Regions from separate parts of the Glaciecola petra genome, predicted to be linked through region 1. Evidence: predicted binding sites of a transcription regulator. Region 1 holds the regulator's gene; the other holds the start of a gene.

Region 1 (11,110 bases):
CAAAAGGGGAAGTTTTACCGGACCAGCTGTACCTTTAAAATGTTTAACTGCAGCCCAAATAGCAATAACTAAAATAAAGAAGCCCAACGCGCTTGCAAAGTAACGATGTATCATTTCGTTCCAAGCTTTCTCAGCCTCAACTGGCCTCTCTGGAAACGCTTCGTTTGCTGCGTCTATGTGAGCCTCAGTTTGTGGGACACCTAAATGGCCATAACAACCAGGCCAATCGGGACAACCTAAGCCAGCATCCGTTAAACGCGTGTATGCGCCTAATATAATCACAACTAGTGCTAAAAATATGCTGGCAAGTACTAACTTCTTCATTTTTCTAATATCCTAGTTCTAACCAATTCGTGAAAGTTTTAGTAACTTTTTTAAATCAGCAAGAATGTTTCTACTATCCATAATGGCATCGTCTTTATTTGCGGTAACGGGGTATCGAAGAACTACGTTGTGCAAGGTATCGGAAATGAAAATAGCATTTATATCGGTGCTTTTAAACACATCATTAACATTTTCCTGGCTTTGCTGTAACAAATACGTACCGTTTTTTTCGTTCACCTTTGCTATTGCCGCTGATGCAGAGTTTTCAGTTTGTAAAAACAACATAGATACACGGTCAGATTCCTTTCCTGTAGCCGTATATATTTGCTCAATACTATAAATCGCATTTTCGCAGGCTTGATCACAAACATTAGGTAACACATATACTAAATGCCATTTTGTATCACTACTATCTAGCACTGTTGCTGCTTCAATAACTGGCTGAAGTAATTCACCTCTATTGGTTGCCGCCTTGTTAAACCAATCAAATTGAAGAGCCATATAGGCAAGCAATACAGGCAATACAAAAACCAAAATCATCATGATCAAAGCGCGTTTGTTATTTTTTTGGGTGCTCATGCTTGTTTATAATTCCTTTAAAATATCTGGTGTTATGATGCTATTTAAAACAATTTAATCTTGTTCTGTTTGTTCTAGGCGATGCTGAGGACCATTCATCCATTTTAGCATTGTTAATAAAAAAACGGTTAATGCAGCTATCGCCAAACCAAACCATTGAATAGCATAGCCTAAGTGTTTTTCAGGGCTCATTGTAACAACTTGCCAATCGCGTATAAAGTTTGACTCGCTTTGCGGTGCCGATTCAGTCAATCGTAAAACAAAGGGTAGAAGAGGTTTTCCTATGTGTTTTTTAATCTCTTCAAGATCAACTTGTTGCAATAAAACGGGAAACTGCCCATAACGCGAATTAGTTTCTGTAATAATCTTGTTGAGAGTAGGAATATAAAGCACACCTTGAATCTCAGACAGCATGGGTATTTTCACTTTAGGTAACACTTCTCGAGAACCTGTAGAAGATACCCACCCAAGATTTAACATCACCATGCCTTGATTAGTTTGTAAAGGCACTAAAACATGGTACCCAGGTTTTCCACTCACAATTTTATTGTCTATAAAAAATATTTGATTATTCGCATTTCCCTTAGCAGATACAATAAAGTCTTCGTATAAGTACGGTTCTTCAGCGACCTTCGCAATATCAACATTATCTTGAGCTTGTGCTTGTTGGATTTGGTCCAAGCGTGCGTCTTTTTCCGCCTTGCGGTCTAACTGCCATATACCCAAACCGATCATAATGGCAATCGCAATGAACGCCAGCACACAAGCGATGTAAGGGAATGTTTGGCTATTTTTACTGCTTGGCATTACAATTACCTAGGGTTTAAAGTATATCTGAACTAAAAAGGGATAAAGCTGTGGTCATCAAAATAGTCTTGATTGTATTGCTAATTTTTATGGTGTTTAACTTGTTTAAAGCAATGATGATCATGTTGAAGGGAAAATCTACCGAGCCAATGAGCAAGTTTCTTGGCCGACGCGTTATCGCCTCAGCCACAATCATGATTTTATTATTGATTGCTATGGCCACCGGTCTAATAGAACTAAACCAGCGACCATACTAAATTAAAATACATATACCAAGAAGAAAACGAGAATCCATACAACGTCTACAAAGTGCCAATACCAGCTGCCAGCTTGAAACGCAAAATGCTCATCGGGTGTAAAATGGCCTTTCAGTACTCTACCTAAAAGAACAATCAAAATAATGGTTCCCAGAGTTACATGCATACCGTGGAAACCTGTTAGCAAGAAGAAAGTATTCCCATAAACACCAGAATCAAGTTTAAGCCCTAATTCTTGATAAGCGTGAACATACTCATAACCTTGCAAACCTAGGAATATTATACCTAGAATAATAGTAACCGATAGCCACACCGTTAATTGCGTGCGCTTAACTTGTTCAAGACCAACATGCGCAAAATGCAAGGTAACTGACGACACAACCAATATGGCGGTATTGATTGCTGGTAAACCCCATGGCATTGCTTGTGTGGTACTGCCATCTGGAGTAGTAACCAAAGGCCAAATAGCTTCAAATGTAGGCCAAAGCACTTCGTTAGTCATTGCGTTGTTAGACGCTCCAGCTAACCATGGCACTGAGATAGCACGTGCATAAAATAATGCGCCAAAGAAAGCGGCAAAGAACATAACTTCAGAAAAAATAAACCAAGACATCCCTTGTCGATAAGAGCGGCTAAGTTGTGCGCTGTACATACCACTCATGGATTCGTCAATTTGATTTTTAAACCAACCAACAAGCATGATTAACAGTAAGGCTAAACCTGCGATTAAGGTATAAGCACCAATGCCAGTTTTATCGCTGGTAGATTCAATAACAAAGTTACCCGCTCCTACCGCTATTAGGAATAAAGCTACCGCACCAACGATTGGCCAAATGCTTTGTTCGGGCACATAGTACTTTTCATATTGTTCTTGAGCCATGTTTTTCTCCGTTATCTTTAATTCATCGCCACTACGTCTGCAGGTTGAGCAGATTCAGTAATGTCGTACAAAGTGTATTGTAATGTGAAAAATGTGATGTCTTCTGGAAGTTGAGGGTCGATGTAAAATACCATCGGCATAATTGCTTCTTCACCAGCTTTTAAAGGTTGATGCTGAAAACAAAAACATTCCGTTTTGTTCATATAAAGTGAAGCAGTTCCCGGTGACACAGATGGCACAGCTTGTGCGATTATGTCTCGTTTTGTCGGATTACGCACATAAAAAGCAACTTCACTCATTTTACCAGGATGGACTTTCACTTGCTGAGTTTGAGCTTCAAACTCCCAAGGCATGCCCGAATTTGTTCTGGTTATAAAGTCTACCGTTATCATTCGACTGGTATCGACTTCTACTGCTTCATAAACTGCAGCTTCGTTACTCGTTTTGCCGTTTATGCCAGTAATATCGCAAAAAACATCGTACAAGGGGACTAACGCAAAACCAAAACCAAACATACCCACTACTGCCAGCAGTATTTTGCCAACTGTTTTACTGTGGTTAGGCTGCTCTCGAACAAGAGTTTGATTATTTAAACCAGACTCTTGCTCGTTAGCGCTACTAATATCGATTTTTTGATTAGTCATAGAAACTACTGTTAACTCGTTAACTATTCTTACTTAACCACTGGTGGCGTTTCAAAAGTATGATAAGGCGCAGGAGAAGGAATTTCCCACTCAAGACCTTCGGCTCCTTCCCAAACTTGACTCGAGACAGGTTCACCTTGCTTTCTACATGCTTTAATCAGTAACCATAAGAAGATTAATTGAGATAAACCAAATGCAAAACCACCCACCGATATCCACTTATTGAAATCGGCAAATTGCAATGCGTAATCGGGTATACGGCGAGGCATACCAGCTAAACCTACAAAGTGCATTGGGAAGAACAACACGTTGACCGACACTAAAGAACACCAAAAATGAGCCTTAGCCAAACCTATATCAAACATTTTACCCGTCCATTTTGGTAACCAGTAATACGCAGCTGCCATAATCGAGAATATTGCGCCCGTTACCAATACATAATGGAAGTGAGCAACAACGAAATAAGTATCATGATATTGGAAGTCAACAGGTGTTATTGCAAGCATTAAGCCCGACAGTCCACCAATGGTAAATAGAACAATGAATGCAATGGCGAATAGCATGGGTACTTCAAAACTAATAGAGCCGCGCCACATAGTCGCTACCCAGTTAAATACTTTAACACCAGTCGGCACCGAAATAAGCATAGTCGCTATCATAAAGAACATTTCAGCAAACACTGGCATTCCAGTAGTAAACATGTGATGCGCCCATACAATAAATGAAAGTAAGGCAATAGAGACCGTAGCGTAAACCATCGATGCATAACCAAACAGTTTTTTACGCGAGAAGGTTGGTACGATATGCGAGATGATTCCAAAAGCTGGCAAAATCATAATATATACTTCTGGGTGTCCGAAGAACCAGAATATATGCTGGAACATTACCGGATCACCACCACCAGCAGCATCAAAGAAACTGGTACCGAAGAACTTATCGGTAAGCACCATTGTTACCGCAGCTGCTAAAACTGGCATAACCGCAATTAACAAGAAAGCCGTGATTAGCCAAGTCCAAACAAACATCGGTAGTTTCATATATGTCATGCCAGGAGCACGCATATTGAAAATGGTCACAATAACGTTAATCGCGCCCATAATTGAACTAATACCCATGATATGCACTGAAAAAACAAACAATGCAGTACTGTCACCACTATAAGTAGTAGACAGAGGTGCGTAAAAAGTCCAACCAAATGCCGGACCGCCGCCTTCCATAAACAAAGATGCAAGTAATATTAGGAAAGCGAATGGTAGTATCCAAAAACTCCAGTTGTTCATGCGAGGAAGCGCCATATCTGGCGCACCAATCATCATCGGTACTAACCAGTTTGCCAATCCTGTAAAGGCTGGCATAACCGCACCAAATACCATGATCAATCCATGCACAGTGGTCATTTGATTGAAGAAGTTGGGTTCTACTATTTGTAAACCAGGTTGAAATAACTCAGCACGAATCACCATTGCCATGGCTCCGCCTACCAAGAACATGATAAAAGCAAACCACAAATAGAGAGTGCCTATATCTTTATGGTTAGTGGTAAATAACCAACGAGTTATGCCTTTTGGAATATGATGATGGTGGTCATCATGATGGTCGGCAGCACCATGGTCAGTGCTAGGTGTATCTTGAACATTTTCAGTGGCAGTTGACATACTCTACTCCTCGCCATTCATAATTGCGTTGACATCTTTGGCTTGAACCATATCGCCAGTGTTGTTACCCCAAGCATTTCGCTCGTATGTTGTCACTGCGGCTATTTCCGACATCGTTAATTGACGCGCGAAAGAAGCCATCGACGTACCCGGGCTACCGTTCACGATAATATCGATGTGACCATCGATATCTTCAAGCGCCATTTTGGAGCCTTTCAAAGCTGGGAACACACCGGGTAAACCTTCACCGTTGACTTGGTGACATGCCGCGCAAACCGCTTTGTAAACTCGCTCACCTGTGGTCATTAATTCTTCCATGCTCATATTCATCGCAAGCAAGCGTTGCTCTTCTTCTCTTGCTCTACGCGCAATAGCTTCTTGTTCGTTTACCCATGCTTCATATTCAGCGGGTTCTTTAGCAATAACTACAACCGGCATAAACCCATGGTCTTTGCCGCATAATTCGGCGCATTGACCGCGGTAAATACCCGGTTCGTTTACATTAGTCCAAGCTTCGTTGATAAAACCAGGATTCGCATCTTTTTTGACAGCGAAATCTGGTACCCACCAACTGTGGATAACATCGTCAGAGGTAATTAAAAAACGGACTTTTTTCCCAGTTGGTATAACTAAGGGACGATCAACCTCTAAAAGATAATTTTCGCCTTTGTCGAATTTATTGGCTATTTGCTCGGGCTGAGTTGCTAGCACAGAAAAGAAATCTATATCGTTTTCACGATATTCATAATGCCATTTCCATTGGGAACCAGTGACCAAAATTGTTATATCTGCTTCACTGACGTCTTCCATATCAATTAGGGTATTCGCTGCCGGAACCGCCATAAAAATAAGAATTAGAAATGGAATGACAGTCCACGCGATTTCGACTTTCACACTTTCATGGAAATTAGCCGGTTTCGCTCCTGTAGATTTGCGGTGAGCGAACATGGAATAAAACATGACACCAAACACGACCACAGCGATTACTACACAGATGTAGAACATCAACATATGTAAATCATAAACTTGATGACTAATATCAGACACACCTTTGCGTAAGTTAAGATCGGATCTTCCGGTCTCGACTGCAATTGCTGAAAAGCCGACTGTTGCCAAAGACAACCACGAAATGAATTTTACAAGCTTCACACTAGGACTCCCATTTATGCATTACAACTCTAATACCATAAAAAGCGGCAGTGCTTTCATGGTATTTTTTCGACTTTAGATTAATAACTAGTAATGCAATTGTTTTGATTATGTAAATACCTATATAATCATCGGACAAATCAGGTTAAGAGTCTAGTTTTTTGTTACTTTTTTCTTCTGTTTTGCTCGAGTTTTTCGTGGTGAAGGAAACTTTTATGTACAAAAAAGGCAACTTTTAATCGTTGCCTTGTGATCTAATAATATTTTTAACACTCAATAGTATGTTTTATAATCCTGCGTGATCTCTAATAACGCCTACTGCAAGACCTTCAATCGTGAAAAATTGAGAAGCAAGATCTACCCGTATTGGCGCAAATTCTTCGTTTTCTGCATGCAGTAAAATTTCGCTACCCTTTCGCTCAAAACGTTTGACTGTAACATCTTCATCAACTCGGGCTACCACAACCTGACCGTTATTAACTTGGTCAGTTTTGTGAACAGCCAACAAGTCGCCATCCATTATGCCAATATTTTTCATACTCTCGCCTTTTACTCTAAGCAAAAAGTCGGCGCGAGGATGAAACATGGCTGGATCGAGTTTGAAACGATTTTCGACATGTTCTTGTGCCAATATTGGCTCACCTGCGGCTACTTGACCGATCAATGGTAAACCTTCTTCAACTTCATCTTCCAAATCAACATTTAATTTAATGCCCCTAGATGTACCAGGCAAAATTTCAATCACACCTTTTTTTGCTAGGGCTTTTAGATGCTCTTCTGCTGCGTTAGCAGATTTAAAACCTAATTGCCGCGCAATTTCAGCTCGAGTAGGCGGCATACCTGTGTCAATCATTGTTGTTTTGACTAAATCTAGAACTTCTTGTTGTCGTGGTGTTAGTGGACGCATAAACAGCCTGTTTTTCTATACAGTTGTTGCTAGTATATCCAGTATTGCTTTAGAAGCAACTTTATTTTTCCACCCAAAATAAAGCAACGAACATCAAATCATGCGCTGAATAGCAAAAATATGTTTAACCCATGGTATTCTATTTTGTTAACTTGGCCCCATATAACTAGGCAGATGGCGGCTTTGCCTGTTAATATATCGGGCATAAATGGCCTGTACAAAGGCGACAATGGAGTAGTTATGAATTCGATAGGTCTCTTTTTCAAAAAACTGATCGCCGCCCCCATCGGCTGGATGGTGTCAGTAAAAAGCGTGCCAAACGATTTATCAAACGAACTGGGGATAGACAAAACTCGCCCTATTGTATACTTGTTACAAACCAAATCTTTTACTGATGCTATAGCACTGCAAAAGTCAACCGAAGCGCTAGGTTTACCCGCTCCTAACAAACCACTAACCCTAGTCAACCAAGAGCATAATCGTAGTTATTATTTAGATCGTCCCCAAAGTCTTCTTACTAAACGTATTAAGCCAACCACGATCGAAGAAAATTTCACCAAAATGTTTAACTTGCATAGAGAATTCGAAGACCTTGATGCCCAAGTCGTACCGGTTTTTATTTCTTGGGGTCGCTCAGCAGGAAAGGAAAAATCTGGATTTGCACAGCTTTTAGCCATAAAAGCTTCTCCAAATTGGTTGCGTAAGGCATTTATCGTTTTATTTTTTGGTCGTGACAACTTTGTTAGTTATTCAAAACCGGTTTCAACTCGGGAAATGGCTTCTTTAAAAGGCAGTGACCAACAAATAGCACACAAATTAATAAGAGTGGCACGCACTCATTTCCAGCGTAAACGACAAACATTAAGTGGCCCAACATTATTAGAACGAGAAACACTACATAACTCGTTACTTGGCGCAAAAGCGGTCAAACAAGCGATAGAAGAAGAAAGTCGACAGAAAAAACTCAGCCCAGAAAAAGCCCGGCAGAAAGCAATTAAATATGTGGACGAAATAGCTGCCGATTATCGCGAAGGTCTAATACGGCTTGCCGACCGATTATTAACGCGTATTTGGAACAAGATATATGACGGTATCGATGTATCGCATGCAGAAAGAGTGCGCGAATTAGCAGCCAATGGACATGAAATTATTTATGTACCTTGTCATAAAAGTCATATGGATTATTTATTGCTGACTTATGTGATTTATCATGAAGGATTGGTCACGCCACATATCGCTGCCGGTATTAACTTAAATTTTTGGCCAGCTGGCCCAATTTTTAGGCGCTGCGGGGCGTTTTTCTTACGTCGCAGTTTTGCAGGCAATAAGCTATACAGTTCAATATTTAGAGAATATCTAGAATTACTGTTTAATAAAGGTTACTCCGTTAAGTATTTCCCTGAAGGCGGTCGTAGCAGAACAGGTCGTTTACTACCTCCCAAAACTGGCATGCTAGCCATGACCATACAAGCTGTAACCAAAGGCGTAAAAAGGCCCGTATCTATCGTGCCCGTTTACCTTGGGTATGAGCACGTTATGGAAGTTAAGAGTTACCAAAAAGAACTCAAAGGAAAATCCAAGAAGAAAGAGTCACCTACTCAAGTTTTCTCTGCTATCAGAAAATTAAAAAACTATGGGCATGGCTATGTCAATTTTGGCGAACCTATCGCCTTGCATACATACTTAGATGAACAAGTATCTGACTGGCGTGAACAAATTCCTGAAGGCGACAAAAAGCCCAAATGGCTAACACCTACCGTGAATAATCTTGCCACCAAAATAATGACCACAATTAATAAAAATGCGGCATTAAATGGGACTGCACTATTAGCCTTTTGCTTATTGTCATCTAAAACACAAATTATGAGTAAAGACGAATTAGTCACCGCCGTCACTGACTTTTTGGCAATATTCAAAGCTAATCCATATAGTGATGATGCTACTTTCCCTAGTGCAGAGGCAAGCGAAATTGTTAATCGCACCTTAGCCTTAAATCGCTTTCAACAAACCCAAGATAAGTATGGTGAAATGGTTTCTCCCAAACCAGACAATGCTCTACTACTTACCTTTTACCGCAATAACATTATGCATATGTTTGCGCTTCCTAGCTTGGTAATGGCAGCTGTATTCGCCCATAAGAAATTAAGCAAATCGGCATTGTTAGGGTTAGTTCAAGATCTATATCCAATGCTAAAGCGTGAGTTTTTTATGCATATGAACATAGAACAAGCCATTGCATACGTTGATTCTTTATTACCTTACTTACTTCAACAAGGCTTTTTGCAGCAGTCTGACGAATTAATTAGCATACCTGAAACAAGCTCGAAGGGATTTCACAGTGCTTGGTTAATGAGTCGGAGTATGCAAGAGACTTGGCAGCGGTATGCCGTTGTATTAAGGGTCTTAGAAACCGAAAAAAATATTGGCCGCTCACAATTAGAACGCCAATCAACTACTGTTGCAGAAAGACTGTCTATTTTATTTGGAATGCACTCGCCTGAGTTTTATGACAAGAATGTATTGGGTACTTTTGTAAATGCTTTACGCGAAAACAAGCTTGTTGAAAGCCACGAAGACGGTAGCTTAGGTTTTTCTGATGCGAGTAAGACTTTGAAAGATGCAATTGAACCTCTTGTTTGGCCAGAAATTATTCAACATTTGGAACGCATTTAAACTCATATTTTTTTGCGAAATACACTAAGTTGTAGTGATTTTACTCAACAGAATGAATCCCAAAAAACATAGGTCATTGTTTTTAAATCATTTTATTTTTGGCACGCGCTATGCTTTTAAATGGACTCATGGCTGAAATAACCCCCTAAAATCGCCAATAGAATTAAAGGACATAAAAATGACTGTAAAGTTAGAAGATCGCCCAAGAGAACAGGTAAAAGAAGAAGTTATCGATACCCTCATTCATAACTACAGTCATGGTTTTATCTCAAATGAAGCGTTTGAGCGCAGGCTCGATAAAGTCATTGCGGCGACTAGTAATCAGGCAATGCTAGATGAAATCGAAGATTTATCAGACGCTCCTGATGACACAATAAAACAACATAAGCAAAAACAATTCTCGGTCAATTATGCCAACAATGAAGTTGAAGAAAGCGAAAACATGATAAGTGTTCTTTCTGAAACTGACCGTAGCGGTGTATGGGAAGTACCCAAATTAATCAAAGTGTACTCTATTCTTGGTAGCGCAAAAATAGATTTCACTGATGCTCGGTTTTCCTCACCCAATGTGCGTATTAAAATAATTAGCTTCATGGGTAGCGAGCGAATTTTTGTGCCCGAAAACGTTAATATTGTTTCTAAGGCGGTTTGCGTATTGGGCAGTGTAAAAAACCGCGCTGCGTCTATAGCCCCTTCTCAAGCGCCAACAATCACTGTGGAAGGCGTAATAATTTTAAGTGACTTGACGATTAAAATTCGCACTACTGTGAAAGAAAAATTTATTGCATTTGCTAATCAAATGAAAGAAATGTTTGATCCAAACAAGATGTAAATGCCTCTACTGGGGCTAACTAGCGAGCGGATAAAAAGAACTCATAAGCTGGATCATTAACATGTTCTCGGACGTCAAAATCGAGTTCGTCCAAATAGCGCTGGAAACTAGCTCTTTGTTCATGACTCAGTTCAAAACCAACTAATACCATGCCTTGAGCGGCGCCGTGATTACGATAATGAAACAAGGTAATATTCCAAGATTCACCCAAAGTATTTAAAAAGTGCATCAATGCCCCAGGATACTCAGGAAAAGAAAAACTAAAAACACTTTCTTCAAATTGTACTTTTGGGCGGCCACCTACCATGTGTCTAACATGCAATTTCGCAAGTTCATTTTGTGACATATCAAAACAATCATACCCTTTGGAAGTCAGTTTACTCATCAAAGCTGCAAATTCTTC
Region 2 (11,110 bases), on a different contig from region 1:
GTAACATTTAGTGCTAATCTTATTATTAAGTAGACAACTTTTTTAAAGGTAACAAGCTTTAATGCAGCTAGCGCTAATTCCCTATTGTTAAGTATTTTAAATACGCCTAGGAAAAAATATGTTGAGTTTAGTTGGCCTAATTGGAGGGCTGGTATTATTAATAGTGTTAACCATACGTGGCATGAATTTGTTCATCGCCGCGCCTCTATGTGCGCTTATTGTAGCACTATGTAACCACATGCCGGTGTTTGCTGGTGATAGTAACTTTGTGGTCACGTATATGTCCGGTTTTTCTGGTTTTGTGGCGTCTTGGTTTTTTATGTTTTTACTCGGCGCTATATTTGGCAAGTTTATGGAAGATACCGGAGCCGCAGACTCTCTTGCCCGTGCAATTATTAGTAAGCTAGGTTACAAGCATGCCGTTTTTGCTGTTGTTGCCGCTTGTGCGTTATTAACTTATGGCGGCGTATCTGTTTTTGTAGTCGCATTTTCCGTATATCCAATGGCATTAAGTTTATTTAAAGATGCCAACCTACCCCGGCGATTCATACCCGCAACATTAGCTTTTGGTTCGGTTACGTTTACTATGACGTCGGCAGGTTCGCCAGAAATTCAAAACTGGATCCCAATTAAATACCTTGGCACTTCGCCGTTTGCAGCATGGGAAGTCAGTTTAGTGGTGGCTATCCTCATGGCGGTGCTAGGATTTTGGTGGTTAAAACGTATGGTACGGATTGCCGTCGCTAATGGCGAAGTTTTTCAAGCAAAATCAATTGACCCAGAAATCAAAGAGCGTGATTATCCACATCCTTTAACTGGGCTCGTCCCTTTATTGGTGGTTTTGCTGATCTCTTTTTTATTGCACGAAGCCTACGCCCAATTTGCACTAATTGCTGCTTTAGGAGGTGGTGTTATCACTATCATGGCGGTCAATTACCGTTATTTCAACAATATGTCTGAAGCAATAAATATGGGGACAACTGGCGCCTTAATTGCGATTGGAAACACGGCAGCCGTTGTAGGCTTTGGTGCCATTGCTAAAACAACTGCCGCCTTTCAAAACACAGTGGATTTAATGACCCAAATTCCTGGTAACGAATTAATAGGCGCTGCGATTGCAGTGAGTGTAATTGCAGGTCTGACCGGCAGCGCCTCGGGGGGCCAAGCTATTGCGTTACCTGAAGTTGCCCCTTATTATTTAGACCAAGGTGTAAATCCCGAACAATTACACCGAATAGTGTCTATTTCTTCTGGCGCCTTGGATTCGCTTCCACACAATGGTTATGTTGTCACCACAATTAGAGCAATTTGCCATGAAACTCATCAAAATGCTTACGGGCCAATGGCAATCTTAACTGTCATTGTCCCTCTAATTGGGCTTAGTCTTGCCATTGCCCTATTTATTATATAGGCATAAGCTATGAAGAGCTTCGGAACATTGCACCTAACGATACTGGCATTATGTAGCATCATTAGTATGCATGCAGGCATTTCGGTAACAGATGATACAAAAAAATAATAATTCAAACCAAACAGAAAAAGACCCGTTAATGACATCAACAGATCAAACTCAAAGCCTGCCATTCATAGAAAAGAAACAATTTACTACCCGTAACTTCAAAACATTCGGTGGGAAAACAATAAAAAGAGTAGATGTTGGTTGGGAGAGTTATGGAAATCTGAATAAAAATAAAGACAATGTTATTTTGATTACTCATTACTTTACCGGAAATTCTCATGCTGCAGGCAAATACACAGAAAGCGACCTTGAAGTAGGTTATTGGGACAGTATTATTGGCCCAAACAAAGCCATCGATACCAATCTTTTTTTTGTTATCAGTGTAGATTCTTTAGTCAATGTAAGTGCATTTGACAAAGATGTTATTACCACGGGACCCGCAACAATAAATCCAGACACTGGAAAGCCTTATGGCTTGGATTTTCCGATTGTTACTATACGCGATTTTGTGAATGTGCAAAAACTGGTATTAGAAAGTTTGGGAATTTCTAAACTACATGCAGTTGCTGGACCATCAATGGGATCAATGCAAGCTATTGAATGGGCAAGTACTTATCCTGACTGGGTAGATAGACTGATATCTGTGATTGGTTCAGGCAGTGCTGATGCATGGACGACTGCTGCCTTAGAACAATGGGTAGTCCCTATTACTCTAGATGCTAATTACAGAGACGGTGACTACTATCAATTTGCTAAAGAAGAGTGGCCGCGAGCTGGCCTCACACATGCCTTAGCGTTGATAACACAATCAGCTTTGCATCCCGCTTTTTTCAATCAAATCGGCAAGCAAATCGACTTTAAAGTATTGGATGAAAATATTCTTCAAGATATTAAAGCAAAACCTAGTATCGTCAATTGGTTGTATGAGCGTGCTAGCGCTCGAGCTGACTTAATAGACGCGAATCATTTGATATATCTGGTTAGAGCGAATCAGCTTTTCATCACTGGTATGCAAGGTAGTTTAGAAGAAGGTTTAGCTAACATTAAAGCCAAAGTCTTACTGATACCCGCTAGCGATGACCTTCTTTTAATGCCTTACCATGCAGAAAAGCTTGCCAATTATTTTCAAGATAAAGACCATGCTGTGCAATTGCGTTATCTCGAAAGTAATAAAGAGAATAGCCGAGGCCATTTGGAAGGTGTAGCAGGGATTGCAGAACATAACGAGACAATTAACGCGTTTTTAACTAAATGAAGACAAGTTTCTTGCGAAACTGCGTGAACAAATAATGAGTTAAAAAGTATAATTCAATATTCACAAACATCTCTATCTGGTTTGTCTTCGGGCGATGCAATAGACACTGTTGGTGACAAATATGCCACTATGACAGGGCTAAACGAATGGGCGGCCAACAACAATATGATAGTTATGTATCCGCAAATTAGGAAGTCAGCTATGTTTCCAATGAATCCACAAGCTTGTTGGGATTGGTGGGGATATACAGATAAAAATTACGCTAACAAAGACGGTAAACAAATTAAGGCGATTCACCAAATTATATTAAATTTGCCTCAATTTGTGTTTAATCGTAGCCAATAAACGCAATAACGCATTTTTATACTTGGAAAAATCATGCAAAAAATTACACCTAAAACAATATTAATTACGGGTGCCGCCAGTGGAATAGGTTTTGGTATCGCGACTTATATGGCACAACAAGGTCATAATATTGTGGTTGCTGATATTAACAAAGATGCCGCACATAAGGCGGCTGAAGCCTTGAGTCAATATGGAACTGACACTCGTGCAATTGCAATAAATGTTACTGATGCTGAGGCGATAGCAGCCCTGCCCGCTTTACTGGGTAATACTAAAATTGACGTCTTAGTCAACAATGCCGGTATTCAACATGTGAGTGCGCTGGAAGATTTTCCGGCCGACAAGTGGCAACTATTGATAAATGTGATGTTAGTTGGTCCAGCTTTACTTACCCAAGCTTTTTTGCCACAAATGAAAGCGCAAAATTATGGGCGTATTATAAATGTTGGCTCCATCCACTCTATAGTCGCCTCGCCGTTTAAATCAGCATACGTCGCAGCTAAACATGGACTTGTCGGTTTTACTAAAACAGTGGCATTAGAAACCGGTGATTATAATATTACTATTAATACTTTGTGCCCAGCTTATGTGAAAACACCATTAGTTGAAGCACAAATAGGTGATCAAGCTAAAGCCAATAACATGTCTGAAGAAGAAGTAGTCAACAATATATTTTTAGCTCCCATGCCCAAAAAAGCATTTATTGAGATTGACGAGTTAGCCACGACTGCCGAATTTTTAATGTCGGATGCGGCTAAAAACATGACTGCACAGAATGTAGTTCTAGATGGTGGTTGGACAGCGCGTTGACAATTAAAAAAAACCAGCGAATTTGCTTGCCAGACGCACAAGCTTAAGTGTACCTTTCAGTTATGGATGTTAAATTTTCGTTAGAAAAGGTGCTGTTGTAAAAGATGCGTTATAAAACCGTTGGTCTTATCGGTAAACCAAGCCACTCGGCAAGCTATACAAGCTTAAATATTCTGGTTGAAGAGCTTGCATCGCGCGAGTGTAATATCTTAATCGAACAGCGTATTCGTGATTCAATTGACGATAAATCTTTAGTCGTTTGCTCTATGCAAGAAATTGCCGAACAGGCTGATTTGGCTATTGTTGTTGGTGGAGACGGCTATATGCTCGGCGCCGCCAGGGTGCTAGCTGGTTTTTCGATCGATGTGATTGGTGTAAATCGTGGTAATTTAGGCTTTTTAACAGACATTAATCCAGAGGGTATATCACGTCAACTCGCGCATATATTTGCTGATGAACTACATCGTGAAGAACGCTTTTTATTAGAAGCTCAGGTGCATAGTAATAACGAACTTCAAAGCACGCACGTGGCTGTAAACGAAATTGTGTTGCACCATAGCAAGGTCGCCCATATGATGGAATTTGAATTACACATTGGCGATGACTTTGTATTTAGTCAACGGTCTGACGGCATGATAATTGCCACTCCAACCGGCTCTACTGCATATTCTCTTTCTGGTGGCGGACCAATATTAGTGCCGCATCTCGATGCTGTGACCTTAGTTCCGATGTTTCCACATGCGCTTAGTAGTCGTCCAATTGTGGTCGATGCTAATTCAGAGATAAGACTAAAAATTTCTGATAAAAACTCAGATAACGTACAAATAAGTTGCGATAGCCACGTTGTCATTTCATTGGCTCCCGGCGATGTTGTCACAATAAAGAAAAGTCCTAATTATTTATCGTTAGTGCATCCTCCTGAATATTCTTATTTCAATGTATTAAGAACAAAACTTAATTGGGGCAGCCGCCTTTTTTAATATGTACTTTTGTTCTATTGCACTGCATTGAATGGATGGGTTATAAAAGTGCCTTTACATTGATTTAATTACTGTTTAGTATACTGTATAGATAAACAGTAACTTACTGATTAACACGCTTATGTGTTGAATATTTCAGATTAAAGGTAGCAAATTATGCTAGTTCATATTGCGATAAAAAATCTAGCCATTGTTAAAAAAGTAGAACTAACGCTAGGCTCTGGTTTAACCGCTATAACTGGGGAAACCGGCGCAGGTAAGTCGATTGCCTTAGATGCTTTGGGTTTGTGCCTTGGAAATAGAGCAGAATCAAATACAGTAAGAACTGGAGCCGACAAAGCAGAGGTAGTGGCTCATTTTGACCTTGGTAAACTCAAACGTGCTAGAAAATACTTAAATGAACATGAGCTGGCCCAAGACGACAACCCTGATGAATGTTTTGTTCGTCGAGTTATCAGCGCTGAAGGCCGTTCAAAAGCATTTGTGAATGGCATACCAGTTAATTTAACGCAGTTAAAAACCTTGGGAACTTTTCTCGGCGCAATTTACTCACAACATGCACATCACGAATTCCTAAAAACTGACAACCAACGCAGTGTGTTAGATGCATATGGCAAGCATGCCCCGCTTACTGAACAACTAGCACTAGCATTTTCCGCCTACACTAATACAAAAAAACAGCTTGATATAATGTCTCAACAGAGCCAACAACGCGCAGAGCGTATGCAATTGTTGGCTTATCAAGTTGAAGAACTCGATGAATTCAGTTTGACTGAAAATGAATTTGAAGAACTCGAAAATCAGGTGAAAAAACTGCATCACACCCAAGATATTTTACTCAACAGCGAACGTGCCTTAGAGTGCCTCGAAAGTGCCGACAATTCTGATGCACTTTCTTTAATCAACCAAAGTATCAAAGCTGTTTCAGACATCATACAGCACGACGATAGCGTGCAAAATGTGAGTGAAAGTTTATATGGTGCTTTGGCGCAACTTGAAGAAGCCTGTAACGATTTAAAACACTATCAAAATACAATTGAAGCTGATCCAGAACAGCTTATTTTGCTAGAAAATCGATATTCTGAATGCTTGGATATTGCAAGGAAACATAAGGTTAGTCCTGAAAACCTTTTCCAAATGCACATGGAGTTGGTAAATGAATTAAGCTTAATCAAAGGGGAAGAAAACAACTTAATCACGTTGCAAGATGAGCTTCTTAGCCATGAAGCCAACTACAAACAGGCGGCAGATGCTTTATTTCAAGCAAGAAAGCTTTCAGCAGCAGCACTTGCTAATGAAATTCAAACTTCTATCAGAGAAATGAATCTGCCCCATGCTCTTGTTCAAGTGTCTGTAAATGAGATTGATAATAAAGCGCCAGCAAAAAATGGTAATCATCTAGTAGAAATACTATTGTCAGTTAATCCAGGTCAAGTTTTAGAGCCTATTGAAAAAGTCGTTTCTGGCGGAGAGTTATCCAGAATAGGCTTAGCGATACAGGTCATATGTTCAAAAGAAAATCATATTCCTACCATGGTATTCGATGAAGTCGATACCGGTATTAGTGGACCCACTGCAGCTTTAGTCGGGAGATTATTAAGAAAGCTTGGAAAAGAAGCGCAGGTAATGTGTGTTACTCATTTACCTCAAGTTGCAGCACAAGCTCATCACCAGCTTTTTGTGAGTAAAAGTACCGATGGCAAAACGACTGAAACTAATCTTTTAAAATTAACTAAAGATGAACGTGTAAATGAGATAGCCCGCTTGCTAGCGGGTGACGAATTAACCGATACTGCAATCGCAAATGCCAAAGACCTATTAAGCTTGTAATGACATGAACCTTTATTTAGAACCAATTTGTACTTGAATGGTCTTAGGCAGGTGAGTTACGATGCACGCGCAAAAACTATAAAGGTAAACCATGAAATTAAAATTAGTCTTAATATTTGTCGTCTGTTTGTTAACAAGTGCATGCACAGACTGGATATTTCGTATAGATGTTCCACAAGGCAACTTCTTGGATCAAGATGATGTAAATAAACTTCGCGTTGATATGACAAAAGAGCAAGTCATTTTTGTTTTAGGCAACCCAGTTGTTCAAGACAGCTTTGATAATGACACTTGGTATTACGTGTATGATATGAAAAGAGGCATGCGTAAAAGAGGTGAGGACATACGAAAAGAGTTAGTCATCACATTTAAAGACAATAAAATTGCATCATTGGATGGTGATTTTGAAACTCCTGAAGACTTTAATACGCCGCTAGAGCAATAAAAAAGTAAACTGAGTCTAAACAAGCCACTGCGCAAGGTTAATAACAATAATGACTCCAACACCCAAATTTATTGGACTAAGCCCAATTATATTGTCGGTCTTGCTGGTGGTTGTTTCAGGTGTGGTTTCACAAGATTTTAATACCATGCCTATTTTGGTATCGCTGCTGCTAAGCTCAGCTTATGCGTTTTCACTTAACCCACAGTCTAATAAACTCAATATCGCACAAAAAATTGATATTTTCTGCGTCAGTGCAGGCAATAAAAATATTATTCTATTGGCAATCATTTTTTTATTAGCAGGCGCTTTTTATTCCCTCACAATAGAAATTGGTGCCCGCGATGCCACGGTAAATTGGGCTTTGCAATATATTCCCTCGCAATTTTTACTACCTGGACTGTTTATCATCAGTAGCTTTATCGCGTTTTCCATGGGAACCTCGATGGGAACCATTATGGCAATTACACCAGTAGGTATTGGCTTGGCTGATAGCTTATCTTTTTCGGCACCACTTGCAGCTGGTATTGTCATTGGCGGTGCTATGTTTGGTGACAACCTATCATTTGTATCGGATACGACTATTGCCGCCACTAAAACCCAAGGTGTTAAGCTTATTGATAAATTTAAAGCAAATATATTAATTGTAACGCCAGCGGCAGCGGTAACGATTTTACTATTATTATTGATAGATATTCCCGATACTTCTAACATCACTTTACACACTTACAATTTATGGTTAGTGATACCCTATTTCCTAGTCATCTTTGCCGCTTTAATTGGCCTAAATGTGATGGCAGTATTAGGCTTAGGTATATTATCAGCAAGCCTTATCGGACTTATTAAAGGCCAATTCGATATAGAGGGTTTGCTCAGTACCTTGCAAACCGGTATGGGTTGGATGCAGAACTTGGCTATTATTGCATTAACGATTGGAGGTATTATTGGCTTAATGAGGGCTTATGGTGGCATGGAATGGTTAATGCAAACATTAACCAAAAGAATTCGGAGCAAAAAAAGTGCTGAATTTAGTATTGCCAGCTTAGCCAGTTGTATGGACATCGCCACTTCTAATAATACCATCGCCATTGTTTCTTCTGGTACGATTGCCAAGGAAATTTCAACTAAATACAACGTAGACCCAAGGCGTTCTGCGAGTATCTTAGATATCTTTTCATGCGGTTTTCAAGGACTAGTACCTTATGGTGGACAGTTACTGACGGCGGCAGTGATGTGCAACGTATCCCCCGTAGCGTTAATCAAATATTGTTGGTACCCGGCGTTAATACTTGTATTCGGTGTCTTAGCAATTGCAAGTGGTTTACCTAAATTTAAAAGCCTTGATGATAAATCCAAAAGAATTTAAATAAAACTTCATTGCAATCGCTTTGTTGGACAGTTGCTACTCGACTTTTTGGTTGACGTTTAGCGTTTGTGTTTTTTTTTCACTTATCTATGGAAACGCATGACTAACGAGCGTTGTTGCTCTATCGTCTCTTTTAGTTTGTCACTTGTAAGCTTTGTACTCTCTGAGTTTTGTTTAGTTTGTAACGCTGACTCTGCGATATGTGAGATTTGTTCATCGATATGTGCAGACACATTACTTTGTTCTTCTGTTGCACTTGCCATTTCTATGGTCATATCGGCAACTGAATCCATCATTTGATTGATGTCGTTAAAGTGTTGTTGGGTTTTCTGGACCTTTTCAATACCTGCGGTCGCACTCTCTACCCCAGCTTCTGATGCGTTCACAGCTTGACTGGAACGCTCAACAAGGGTAGTTATAATGGCGTGAATTTCTTCTGTCGACTCTCTTGTTCGAGTGGCTAATGACCTTACTTCGTCAGCGACTACTGCAAAACCTCGCCCTTGTTCACCCGCTCTAGCTGCCTCTATTGCGGCATTCAAGGCTAATAAGTTGGTTTGCTCAGCAATACTGGTTATAGTGCTAGTCACATTACTTATTTCATTAGTTGAGTCAGATAATGCTTTTACAGAACCCGCAATTGACGAGACAGAATCCCTTAAGGAAGTTATTGTTTCTGTCGCTTCTATAGCACCGTCGAGTCCAACGCTTATTTGACCATTCGCATCGTTGACTAACGCTTTACTTGAATCCACTCTGCTGGCTACTTCGGTAATCGCTTGCGACATTTCAGTAATCGCGGAGGCAATTTGCTGAGTCGCTTGTTCTTGGTGAGTCACTGACAAGTTAGTGCTATTAGCAGACTCCGATTGCTCAAGCGCAATTTGTTCCAGCGGTTCGATATTGTCTGAAATTCGAGTGATGGCAGTTTGACCTCTAGCGGCTTCGACTTTAAGTGCGAGTTTTATTTCGGCAATTCGGCCTGTGTCAGCAAAATATGTTTGCGCCACAATTTGGTTGTGATACGAATTAGAAGCAGATGCTAAAATTGAATTAAATTCTTTGTTTCGTAAAACTAACGCAAAGCTGCCGGTACCCAGTACAAAACAAGCTGATACCAAACCTAATAATAGATTGCCAGACCATATCCCGGAAACCAGCCCTGCTATACATGCAAGACTACTGTATGGCACAAGCGCGGCACCAAGTGTCTTAAATCTGCGTGCTAACGTAGTAGGAGACTTACTTTCTCTTATCCTGCGATAGCATTCTTCTGCAAGTTGTTTTTCTTGCATAGTCGCGTTGACTCGAACCGATTCATACCCGCTAATTTTTCCGTCTTCAAACACCGGCGTCACAAAAGCAGACACCCAATAGTGATCACCGTTTTTCCGGCGGTTTTTTACCAGCCCCATCCAAGAATTACCCGACTGAAGTGTTGCCCACATTTCTTTAAATACTTCTTGGGGCATATCTGGATGTCGAACAATATTATGATTTTTGCCAATTAGTTCATCGTAATCAAATCCACTGACTTCTTGAAAAGCCTTATTGCAGTGTTGTATCACGCCACGGGAATCTGTCGATGAAATGAGTCGTTGCTGATCTGAAAACGAATATTCGTTACCGGTAACTTCTTTGTTTCTACGCATTTTGTACTCAATTAAGGTTAGAGTGAATTTGCATCATTTATAATTTGATATCGGTAAATCCCAATAATGCTTTACATAAAGTATAGATAAATTTCAATGCCATTTGGACGAGCGGGCAATTTAATATTGCTCTATTTTATACGTATCACTCGATGCTTATTCGACAATCGACAGCTGATTATAGTAATCGGGTATGAAATCATCTAATTGATACAAAATGCTACCTTAAGGAAGGCGATTTGTAGCGCGTTTTTCGTAGGCATGCTTATATAGCTTTTTAGAAATATTTACACCGCCATCTTGGATAATTTTCGGGAATTGTAACAATGCGGTTGCTTCCACTGCAGACACAGGTTTTGATAAGTAGTAACCTTGGGCATAATCGCAACCTTGTTCAATTAACGAGATTAATTGGGTTTGTGTTTCAATGCCTTCCGCTGTGGTTTGTTTACGTAAACTTTTGCCTAGAGATATGGTGGCGGTAACAATGGCGTGTGCATCTGCATAGATTTCTTTATCTTCATTTTGGTCAATAGATGAAATAAATCGACGATCAATTTTTAAAAACTGTACGGGTATTTCGCTTAAATAGGCAAGTGAGGAATACCCTGTTCCAAAATCGTCAATAGCTAAATCTATTCTGCGTTCACGAAGCGCATCAAATAATTCGCCAATAGCATAATTATTTTCAATCAACACTGACTCAGTAAGTTCGAGCTTAAGATATTTCGCTTCAATACCCGATGCCTCAATAGTCGTATCGAGCATATCCAAAAAGTTGGTTTGTTTTAACTGGTTTGAGGATAAATTAACGGATATTGAAGGTGGTATATCAAAATTCATATCGTGCCAGATCTTGGTTTGTCGACAAGCTTCTTCTAATACCCATTTGCCTATATTCCAAATGAGACCCGTTTCTTCGGCAATAGGGATGAATTTGAATGGTGGAATGAGGCCTTTTTCAGGATGTT

Evidence for each region. Region 1 encodes LexA, which represses DNA repair genes until DNA is damaged. Its sites were predicted from a motif close to TACTGTATNNNNATACAGTA; they were not measured.
Region 2: the regulator LexA is predicted to act here: its motif matches at 4,931-4,950, upstream of recN (DNA repair protein RecN).

Annotation. Positions count from the first base shown of each region.
Region 1 covers NZ_JAVRHX010000002.1:435,695-446,804, reverse strand. Annotated here, with positions in the region: gene RM552_RS09800 (COX15/CtaA family protein) at 1-324, opposite strand, end outside; gene RM552_RS09795 (hypothetical protein) at 343-903, opposite strand; gene RM552_RS09790 (SURF1 family protein) at 958-1,710, opposite strand; gene RM552_RS09785 (DUF2909 domain-containing protein) at 1,761-1,967, shown strand; gene RM552_RS09780 (cytochrome c oxidase subunit 3) at 1,969-2,847, opposite strand; gene RM552_RS09775 (cytochrome c oxidase assembly protein) at 2,865-3,491, opposite strand; gene ctaD (cytochrome c oxidase subunit I) at 3,521-5,146, opposite strand; gene coxB (cytochrome c oxidase subunit II) at 5,150-6,268, opposite strand; gene lexA (transcriptional repressor LexA) at 6,582-7,202, opposite strand; gene plsB (glycerol-3-phosphate 1-O-acyltransferase PlsB) at 7,443-9,875, shown strand; gene RM552_RS09750 (LiaF domain-containing protein) at 10,054-10,707, shown strand; gene ilvA (threonine ammonia-lyase, biosynthetic) at 10,727-11,110, opposite strand, start outside.
Region 2 covers NZ_JAVRHX010000001.1:841,396-852,505, reverse strand. Annotated here, with positions in the region: gene RM552_RS03840 (GntP family permease) at 119-1,411, shown strand; gene RM552_RS03835 (E22 family MetX-like putative esterase) at 1,551-2,714, shown strand; gene RM552_RS03830 (alpha/beta hydrolase family protein) at 2,796-3,059, shown strand; gene RM552_RS03825 (3-hydroxybutyrate dehydrogenase) at 3,093-3,869, shown strand; gene nadK (NAD(+) kinase) at 3,974-4,849, shown strand; gene recN (DNA repair protein RecN) at 5,006-6,679, shown strand; gene RM552_RS03810 (outer membrane protein assembly factor BamE) at 6,771-7,124, shown strand; gene RM552_RS03805 (Na+/H+ antiporter NhaC family protein) at 7,174-8,487, shown strand; gene RM552_RS03800 (methyl-accepting chemotaxis protein) at 8,571-10,139, opposite strand; gene RM552_RS03795 (EAL domain-containing protein) at 10,365-11,110, opposite strand, start outside.